Regions from separate parts of the Mesorhizobium sp. BR1-1-13 genome, predicted to be linked through region 2. Evidence: predicted binding sites of a transcription regulator. Region 2 holds the regulator's gene; the other holds the start of a gene.
The links. Region 2 encodes PhoB, which activates phosphate uptake and scavenging genes when phosphate is short. Its sites were predicted from a motif close to TGTCATNNANCTGTCAT; they were not measured.
Positions count from the first base shown of each region.

Region 1: a site for PhoB is predicted at 3,290-3,306, ahead of LB533_RS25890 (DUF1045 domain-containing protein). Genes of this name have one in related genera too.

Region 1 covers NZ_JAIUIH010000014.1:52,101-56,726, forward strand. Annotated here, with positions in the region: gene LB533_RS25875 (DUF2231 domain-containing protein) at 179-694, shown strand; gene phnN (phosphonate metabolism protein/1,5-bisphosphokinase (PRPP-forming) PhnN) at 731-1,363, opposite strand; gene LB533_RS25885 (alpha-D-ribose 1-methylphosphonate 5-triphosphate diphosphatase) at 1,360-2,499, opposite strand; gene LB533_RS25890 (DUF1045 domain-containing protein) at 2,544-3,251, opposite strand; gene iolB (5-deoxy-glucuronate isomerase) at 3,402-4,214, opposite strand; gene LB533_RS25900 (DUF3329 domain-containing protein) at 4,431-4,626, opposite strand, start outside.
Region 2 covers NZ_JAIUIH010000001.1:38,492-43,117, forward strand. Annotated here, with positions in the region: gene xylF (D-xylose ABC transporter substrate-binding protein) at 1-1,002, opposite strand, end outside; gene LB533_RS00210 (ROK family protein) at 1,261-2,502, shown strand; gene phoB (phosphate regulon transcriptional regulator PhoB) at 2,510-3,199, opposite strand; gene phoU (phosphate signaling complex protein PhoU) at 3,219-3,926, opposite strand; gene pstB (phosphate ABC transporter ATP-binding protein PstB) at 3,952-4,626, opposite strand, start outside.

The sequences.
Region 1 (4,626 bases), on a different contig from region 2:
CCATTTCGCCCGACCCGCAATTCCGCTCGACTATTGTCGGCCGCATCTGTGCGGCCCCAAGTGACTTGGCTGCAAAACCGGGCGGCGCCCGGAAAGCGGTCTTGCGAGCTTCCATCCGGGGTGGAACGAAACCCGTATCTGGGCGTTGTTCAATGCTTTTCTATTCGGAGGCGTTGTCATGGCCGCGAATCCGCTAAGCACCGCCAAGGTGGGAGGTCATCCCATCCATCCGATGCTCATCCCCTTTCCTGTCGCTTTCCTTGTCGGGGCGTTTGTCACCGACTTGATGTTCTGGGGAACTGCCGACGCCTTCTGGGCACGCGCGTCGATATGGCTGATTGGGGCGGCCATCGTCATGGCTCTCCTGGCGGCGGTCGCCGGCTTCATCGATTTCCTGGGCGAGCCGCGCATCCGCGCCCTGACGGACGCCTGGTATCACATGGTCGGCAATTTGACCGCCGTCGTTCTGGCACTGATCAATTTCTATCTTCGCTACAGCCAAGGCGCCGAAGCGGCAGTTCGCCCATGGGGAGTGCTGCTTTCATTGATCGTTGTCTGCATCCTGCTGTTTACCGGCTGGAAAGGCTGGGAGATGGTGTACCGCCATCACGTCGCGGTTCTGGACGCGCCGACACAACCGTCGGCAACGCCGGCCAGCACGCGTCGTGCCGATCACGACCGACACGCGGCATAATTCAGGTCAGGCCGGCACCATCTGAAGATCAACACCTCAGGCAATCAGTCCCGACATATCGGAGAATGCCATCGCCTTGCGCAGCACCTGCGCGAAGCGCTCGCCTGCCGCCTCGCGCGAACCGCTGTTGTCGATCGTGGTGACATCGGGGCCAGACAAGGTCACGGTAGCGCTGCGCGCCAGGCGTGCCAGCACCTCGCCGCGCGACTCGCGGCCACGCATCGCCAGCCGCTCGGCCAGGACATCGGGGGAAGCGGTGATCTCGACGATGGCAAGGTTGGCATAGCGTTCCCGCAAGGCAGGGATGATCGCGCGCGATACATTGGCGACGGCGACATGGCCGTTGGCCACTGCCCAATCGACCTCGGCCGGCAGGCCGTAGCGCAGGCCGTGCGCTTCCCAGGAAACGGCGAAGGCGCCGTCGGCTTCGGCCTCGATGAAGGCGGCATCGGCCAGCGTGTCGTGATCCTCGCTTGCCGTGTCGCTCGGTCTGGTGATGACGCGGCGCACGAATTCCAGCCGCGTCTCGTCGGCGAAGAGCGCCTTGGCATGGCCGATGATCGTATCCTTGCCGGCGCCGCTCGGGCCCACCACGGCAACAAAGACGCCGTCGCGTATCGGAAACGCCTCGGCCGACAGTTCACGCTCGATCAACGCCGACACCATCATGCGACCCGTCGCCCCTGCCGCCAGACCGTGCGCACCACCGGAACGTGGTCGTCGAGGCGCACGCGCACCAGGTCGGCGCGGCGGCCTTCTTCGATGATGCCGCGATCGGAAAGGCCGACGGCCTCGGCCGGGTTCTTGGACACCATCGCAACCGCCTGCGGCAGGGAAATGCTATCGACGACGTCGCCGAGAAAGAAGGCGGACTGGATCAGGCTGAAGGGGATGTAGTCGGACGACAATATGTCGAGCAGCCCGTCGCTGGCCAGCGTGCGCGCCGAGACGTTGCCAGAATGCGAGGCGCCGCGCATGACGTTGGGCGCGCCCATCAGCACGCCAAGCCCGGCATCCTTCGAGGCTCTGGCGGCCTCCTCGGTGGTGGGGAATTCGGCAACGCGCACGCCTTGCTCGATGGCTTCGTCGACATGGCCCGTCGTTGCATCGTCATGGCTCGCAAGCACGATGCCGCGCTCATGGCAGGCGGCGGCGATGAAGACGCGGTTCGGTCCCGAATTCCGCGCCGATTCGCCCATCCGCTTCTCGCAGAATTTCTGGAAATCGTGATCGGTCAGCTTCAGCTTGCGTTGGTAGTAGTAGGCGTAGGTTTCGAGGTTCACGAACTGGCGCTGACCCGGCGCATGGTCCATCAGCGAAGCGAGCTTCACCCGTTCGTCCGTCTCGAAATTGGCGAAGGCCCTGAGGCAATCCGGCGCCGAGACCTCGCAGCGCAGGTGGATGAAATGATCGGCCCGCAATCGATCCATCCGCACGCTGTCCTCGATCGCATCGGCGAGCTTGCGGATGTCGGCGGCGTTGAGATCGGCATCCTCGTCCATGCCGACACGCAAGGCATCCAGCACGGTGGTGATGCCCGCGGTCGCCACTTGCGCGTCATGGGCAAGCACGGCGGCAATCGGGTTCCACCGCACCTTCGGCCGCGGCGCATAATGGCCTTCGAGATGATCGGTGTGAAGCTCGACCAGCCCCGGAATGATGAAATCGCCAGCCATGTCCTCGCCGGCGCGGACGGCGCCGGCGGATATGTCGGCGATCAGACCGTCACGCATCAGGAGCGAGCCGTCGATGATCTCGTCGGCAAGAACGATGCGGGCGTTGCTCAGAATGGTCTCGGCGGTCATTTCAGGCAGTCCTTGGTTTCTTCTGGCCTTTACGGCTTGTTGCTTCAGGCGGTTTTCCTGGCCGGACGGCGCCCGAGCGCGTGCTGGGAAAGCACCATGAACGGGGCGCCGGGTTCGGGCTCGATGAACAACGTCAACCCGTCCACAGGCACCGGCTGGTGCAGCACCTCGGCGAACAGGCCCTCGATTGCCAGGCGAAGACGAGGGCTTTCCTGTGGGCCGGCCCTGCCGGAAAGCGTCATGTGGAAGCGGAAGCTCTCGAAGATGTAAGGATAGCCCCATTGGCAGAGATTGCGGAATTCGCCCGGCTTCAGCGAGTCCGGGCTGCGCCGCTCGATCTCGGCCTCCGTCAACGGCGCGCGAAAGCGGTCGAAATCGCGCACCACGTCATCGGCGAAGCGATTGAGCGGAGGCAATGGCGCCTCCGGCACCAGCGCGAAGAAACCGTCGATCTGGCTGACGACGAGGCGCGGGATCGTCACAACTGGCATCGCTCCGGCAAAGTGGTCGAGCGCTGTGCGCAACGAGGCTTCGGTTTCGTTGGCCGCTAACCGGAAAGGGGCTTTCAGCGTCGCATGAAAACCATAGCGCCGTGCCGATGCAGTGTGAAAGGCGACTTCCGCCGCCGACAGGTCGCCCACCGCCTCGACCGGTCGCGTCGCGGCGCCGAACGGGTCACGGCCCAGCCAATTGGCGGCGATCCGCGCCAGCTTCTCGTCCTGCCGGGGGATGAAATAGATGGCGTAGCGCATCGAAAATCCTCGTCAGCCCGTTGCCATAGGTGATTTCCATGACGGATTGACGAAGCTTTGAAGGGTTTTCGAAGGCAAATCGACCCCGCGGGTCCTTAGCCGACGATTTTTCCAAGCTGGACCAACAATTTCAGCCGAGACCCGGAACGGTCAGGCCTTCATCAGCCATTCGTGCTCGGGCGCATTGTGGAATTTCCACGTCCGCTTCGGGCCGGCCATGACGTTGAGGTAGTAGAGGTCATAGCCGTGGCAAGCCGCGCAGGGGTGATAGCCCTTGGGCACCAGCACGACGTCGCCGTCCTCGATCGCCATCGCCTCGTCCAGCTCGCGGGAGCCGTCCTTGTCGGCGTCGGTGTAGACGCGCTGGAAAGCAAAGCCCTGCGGCGGGTTGAGGCGGTGGTAATAGGTCTCCTCGAGATAGGACTCCTCAGGCAGATTGTCCTGGTCGTGCTTGTGCGGCGGATAGCTCGACGTATGGCCGCCGGGCGTGATGACCTCGACCACCAGCAGCGAATCGGCCGGCTTGCCCTCGGGCAGGATGTTGGTCACGTAGCGCGTATTGGTGCCCTTGCCGCGCACCTCCTGGCCGAGATCGTCGGGTCCGATGACGCGAACCGGCAGGCCGCCGCCGAGGCCGGGCGCCGAGCACACTGCGAGTTCCAGTCCGGTATCAGCCGTCACCGACCACTCCGATCCCTGCGGCACATAAACAGACCATGGCTTGCCTTCGAAGGGCGACATGCGCTGTCCGACCAGGCCGAGATCCTTGCCGCCGGCCGTGACCGTGCCCTTGCCGGTGACGAACACCAGGCAGATTTCGCGATCGTCCGTTGTTCCCGAAGCCGTTTGCCCTGATTCCAGCCGGTGCAGGTCGAACCCGACATAGGTCCAGCCTGCGCTTTGCGGGGTGACATGCGCGACGCGGCCGTGGCCCTTCCCGGCCTTGACGAGCAGTTTCGACATTGGGAGCTCTCCTATTCTATTGGTTGGCCAAGCCGGTCGTATGAAGGGGCCATCGTCGGCCACCCCCAACTTCGTCATCCTTGGGCGAAGCAGGAGCGAAGCTCCGTCGCGAAGACCCTAGGATCCATTCCGTGACCTCGACCAGGCGTTTCGGCCAATAGCCAACGTATGCAATCCGCCACGCACGCAGTCTCCGATCCACAGGATCGTCTCCAATCATTCCTTTGGTTCAGGGCCGGCCTTGGGTTCGCTAGTCTTCGGTCCGTCAGGCGTTGCCTTGTTCTCTTCCGCCGGCTTGTAGAGATAAAAAAACTGCCAGACGCCATAGCCGGCGAAGCCCAGCGCGATCACGCCCCAGAACGGTGTGCCGCTCGCGAACTCGATGATCGACCAGATGACGCAGACCGCGACG
Region 2 (4,626 bases):
ACAGACCTCGTCTTTCTTGATCCAGCCGGCGTCGATGACGACGTTGAGATTGTCCTTGGTGATCGCAACCGGGGTCAGGAACAGCGATTTGACGGTGTTCCCGCCAGGCGTGGTGAAGTCCTTGACGCCGGCGATATCGGTCATCTTCTTGCCGTCGGCCAGCTGCGAGGCGATCTCGGCGGCATTCTTGCCGAGTTCACGCGCGTCCTTCCAAACCGACACGGTCTGCGTGCCGAGGGCGATGCGGTTCAGCGCCGCGTGGTCGCCGTCCTGGCCCGACACCGGAACGGTGCCGGCCAGGCCTTGAGCCGTCAACGCCGCGACGACCCCGCCGGCAGTGCCGTCATTGGCCGCGACCACCGCGTCGACCTTGTTGTCGTTGGCGGTCAGGAACTGTTCCATGTTCTTCTGCGCGTTGGCCGGCAGCCAGCCATCCGTATAGGCTTCGCCGACATTCTTGATCTTGCCGCTGTCGATGGCATCCTTGAGCACTTCCATCGAGCCGGAGAACAGGAAATCGGCATTCGGATCGGCACCCGAGCCCTTAATGAAGACGTAGTTGCCTTCCGGCTTCACCTTGAACACTTCGCGGGCCTGCATGCGGCCGACTTCCTTGTTGTCGAAGGTCAGATAGAAGACGTCCTTATTCTCGATTAGGCGGTCATAGCCAACGACCGGAATGCCTTCGTCGAGCGCTTTCTGCACCGCGGGGCCGATGGCGGAGGCGTCCTGCGCCAGGATGATCAGCGAATTGGCGCCCTGCGAGATCAGGCTCTCGACGTCGGTGAGCTGCTTGCCGGGATTGGACTGGGCGTCGGCGGAAATATACTTGTCGCCGGCGGCTTCGATCGCCTTCTTCATGGCGGCCTCGTCGGTCTTCCAGCGCTCTTCCTGGAAGTTCGACCAGGAAACGCCGATGACCTTGTCCTTCGCCTGCGCGACCGACGCGAGCGTCAGCGACATGGCGACACCCGCCAGGATGGCGGCTGTGAATCTCTTCATCTTAATCCTCCCTGCGCCGCGTATGGCGCGACCAAACAGGCCCTTAGGCCGGCACAAAGGCTCTATTTTTTCGAGCCTCGAAAAAACACTGATCCATCGTCGGAACGCTGTCAACGCCGATTCTGATGTATTTTGATGCCCTCGGGAATTTTTTTCGAGCTCCGGAATAAATAATGACAGCCAAGGCCGGTTCTGCCAGTATCTGACGGTCGTCGGGGCCTGGGGAGAGAACGCGGCGACCGGGAGGATGCGAGGAACATGTCGGTCGGAATCCGCCACGACGATCTGCGCCGACGCAACCGGGCGATGGTGATCGCGGCCGTGCGCCGTGCCGGGCAGCCATCGCGCACCGAGATTGCCGCGACCACCGGGCTCAGCCATTCCACCATATCGGCGATCTCCTCCGACCTGATTGGCGAAGGCATCCTGGCGCAGAGCAAGCCGAGCGAGGCCGGTGCGCTGAAACGCGGCCGGCCGCAGGTCGGCCTCAGCCTCAACCCTGAAGCCGCGGCGGTGATGACCGTGGTGCTGTCGCTGAATTTCCTCTCCGTCGCAGTCATCGACTATGCCGGGCAGGTGATATCTGAAGAGCAGCGCCGGCTGGACACGCTGACCCTGTCGCGCGAGGCGCTGATCGATGAATGCGTGGCCATCGTCAGGCGGCGGTTCGAAGATCCCGACCTCGACGTCGGCAGCATCGCCCGTATCGCGCTGGCGATCCAGGGCATCACCGACACGGATGCGCGCACCATGCTGTGGTCGCCGATCACGCCGCAGACCGACATCGCCTTCGCCGACATACTGGAGACCGAGTTCGGCATTCCCGCCACCATGGAGAACGATTGCAACATGATGGCGGTGGCGCTGCGCTGGCGCGATCCCCAGCGCTACCGCGACGACTTCATCGCCATCCTTTTGTCGCACGGCATCGGCATGGGCCTGGTGTTGAAGGGTGAACTGTTCACCGGCACCCATTCATCCGGAGGCGAGTTCGGCCACATGATCCATCGCCCCGGCGGGGCGCTCTGCCGCTGCGGGCGGCGCGGCTGTGTCGAGGCCTATGCCGGGAACTATGCCATCTGGCGCAACGCTAGGCAGCTTGGCGAGGACACCGAGCCCGTCGACGTCAGCGACGCCGACATGCGCACCCTGGCGGCCTCGGCGCGCGAAAAGGACGGGCCGGAGCGCGAAGCCTACCGCAAGGCCGGCGAGGCGCTGGGCTATGGCCTTGGCAGCCTGTTCGCCCTGATCGATCCGGCGCCGGTCGCCATGGTCGGCGTCAGCGCGGCCGCCTTCGACCTGATCGAGCCGGCATTGCGCGAGGCGATCGCCCAGACCGCCGGCGGCCAGCACTCGAAATCGATTTCCTTCGACACCGAGCCGAACGAACTGCCGCTGATCCGCGAGGGTTGCGCCATGCGCGCGCTGACCTTCGTCGACCAGGAAATTTTCGCGCCGGGGGCACAAGCGAAATCAGGCATAGGCGAGAACGTTGCGTGACATATCCCTAGTCTTCGCGGATCGCATACCCCGCGCCCCGAATGGTGCGGATCACGTCAGGCATGCGGCCATTGTTGACCGCCTTGCGCAGCCGGCCGACATGCACGTCCACCGTGCGCTCGTCGATATAGATCGTTTCGCCCCAGACATTGTCGAGCAGCTGACTGCGCGAGAACACGCGGCCCGGGTGGCGCATCATGAATTCGAGCAGGCGGAACTCGGTCGGCCCGAGCCGGATCTCGCTCTTCTTGCGGTAGACCCGGTGCGATTCACGGTCGAGCACGATGTCGCCGACCTTGAGCACGCTGGACAGAACTTCGGGCTTGGCGCGGCGCAGCAGCGCCTTGACGCGTGCCATGAATTCCGGGGTTGAGAACGGCTTGACTAGATAGTCGTCGGCGCCGGTGGAGAGACCGCGCACCCGGTCGCTTTCCTCGCCGCGCGCCGTCAGCATGATGATCGGCAGCCGCTCGGTCTCGGGCCGCATCCGGAGACGGCGGCAGAGTTCGATGCCGGAAACCGCCGGCACCATCCAGTCGAGCACAAGAAGGTCAGGGACATTCTCCTGCAAGCGGATCTCGGCTTCGTCGCCGCGCGTCACCACCTCGACCTGATAACCCTCCGATTCCAGATTGTAGCGGAGCAGCACACCCAGCGGCTCCTCGTCCTCCACCACCATGATGCGTGGCGCGATCATCGACTGGTCACCCCTGCCGTCACGCCGCTGGCGCCGACATCGCCGTCTCGTCCTGCTTCGGGCGATTGGCGGGCAATTGCGTGCCGGTCAGCACATAATAGGCATTTTCGGCAATGTTGGTCACGTGATCACCGATGCGCTCGAGATTCTTGGCGCAGAACAAAAGATGCGTGCAGGCGGTGATGTTGCGCGGATCCTCCATCATGTAGGTCAGCAGCTCGCGAAACACCGATGTGTATTTGACGTCGATGCGTTCATCGTCGGCGCGCAGCTTGGCAAGTGCCGCGGAATCGCGCGCCGCATACTCCTCGATCACCCCTTGCACCTGGATCAGCACCAGCTGCGCCATGACATCGATGGAGTGCGACAGGTCGCGCGGCGTGGCGGCCAGGCCGACGGTGCCGACGCGCTTGGCGATGTTCTTGGCGAGATCGCCGATGCGTTCGAGATCGCCCGCCATGCGGATCGAGCCGACGACATGGCGCAGATCGTCCGCCATGGGCTGCCGCTTGGCGATCAGGGTGATGGCGCGGTCGTCGAGTTCGCGCTGGCGCGCATCCATGATCGCGTCGTCGGAGACGACGCGCTGGGCGAGCGCGTTGTCGGAATTCAGGAGCGCCTTGGTGGCGCCGCCGACCATCGATGAGGCGAGATCGCCCATGTCGCGGATCAGCCTGCTGATCTGTCCGAGATCTTCGTCAAAGGCTGCGACTGTATGTTCGGCCATGATCTTGGTCCTCGTGTGCGTGGGATCAGCCGAAGCGGCCGGTGATATAGTCCTGCGTGCGCTTCTCGCGGGGCGACGTGAAGATCTTCTCCGTGCGGTCGAACTCGACCAGCTCGCCCAGATACATGAAGGCGGTCTGCTTCGATACGCGCGCCGCCTGCTGCATGTTATGGGTGACGATTACGATCGTATAATCGGCCTGCAGCTCGTCGATCAGTTCCTCGATCTTGGCGGTCGACAGCGGATCGAGTGCCGAGGCAGGCTCGTCGAGCAGGATGACCTCTGGCTTCACGGCCACCGTGCGGGCGATGCAGAGGCGCTGCTGCTGGCCGCCCGAAAGGCTGAGGCCACTGGCGTTGAGCTTGTCCTTGACCTCGCTCCACAGTGCCGCGCGCTTCAGCGCCTGCTCGACACGGCCGTCCATCTCGGCCTTGCTGAGCTTCTCATAGAGCCTGACGCCGAACGCGATGTTCTCGTAAATCGACATCGGGAACGGCGTCGGCTTCTGGAACACCATGCCGATCTTGGTCCTGAGCAGGTTGAGGTCCTGCGACCGGTCGAGGATGTTCTGGCCGTCGAGCAGCACCTGGCCCTCGGCGCTCTGCTTCGGGTAGAGCTCGTAGATGCGGTTGAAGACGCGCAGCAGCGTCGACTTCCCGCAGCCCGAAGGCCCGATGAAGGCGGTGACGCTGCGCTCAGG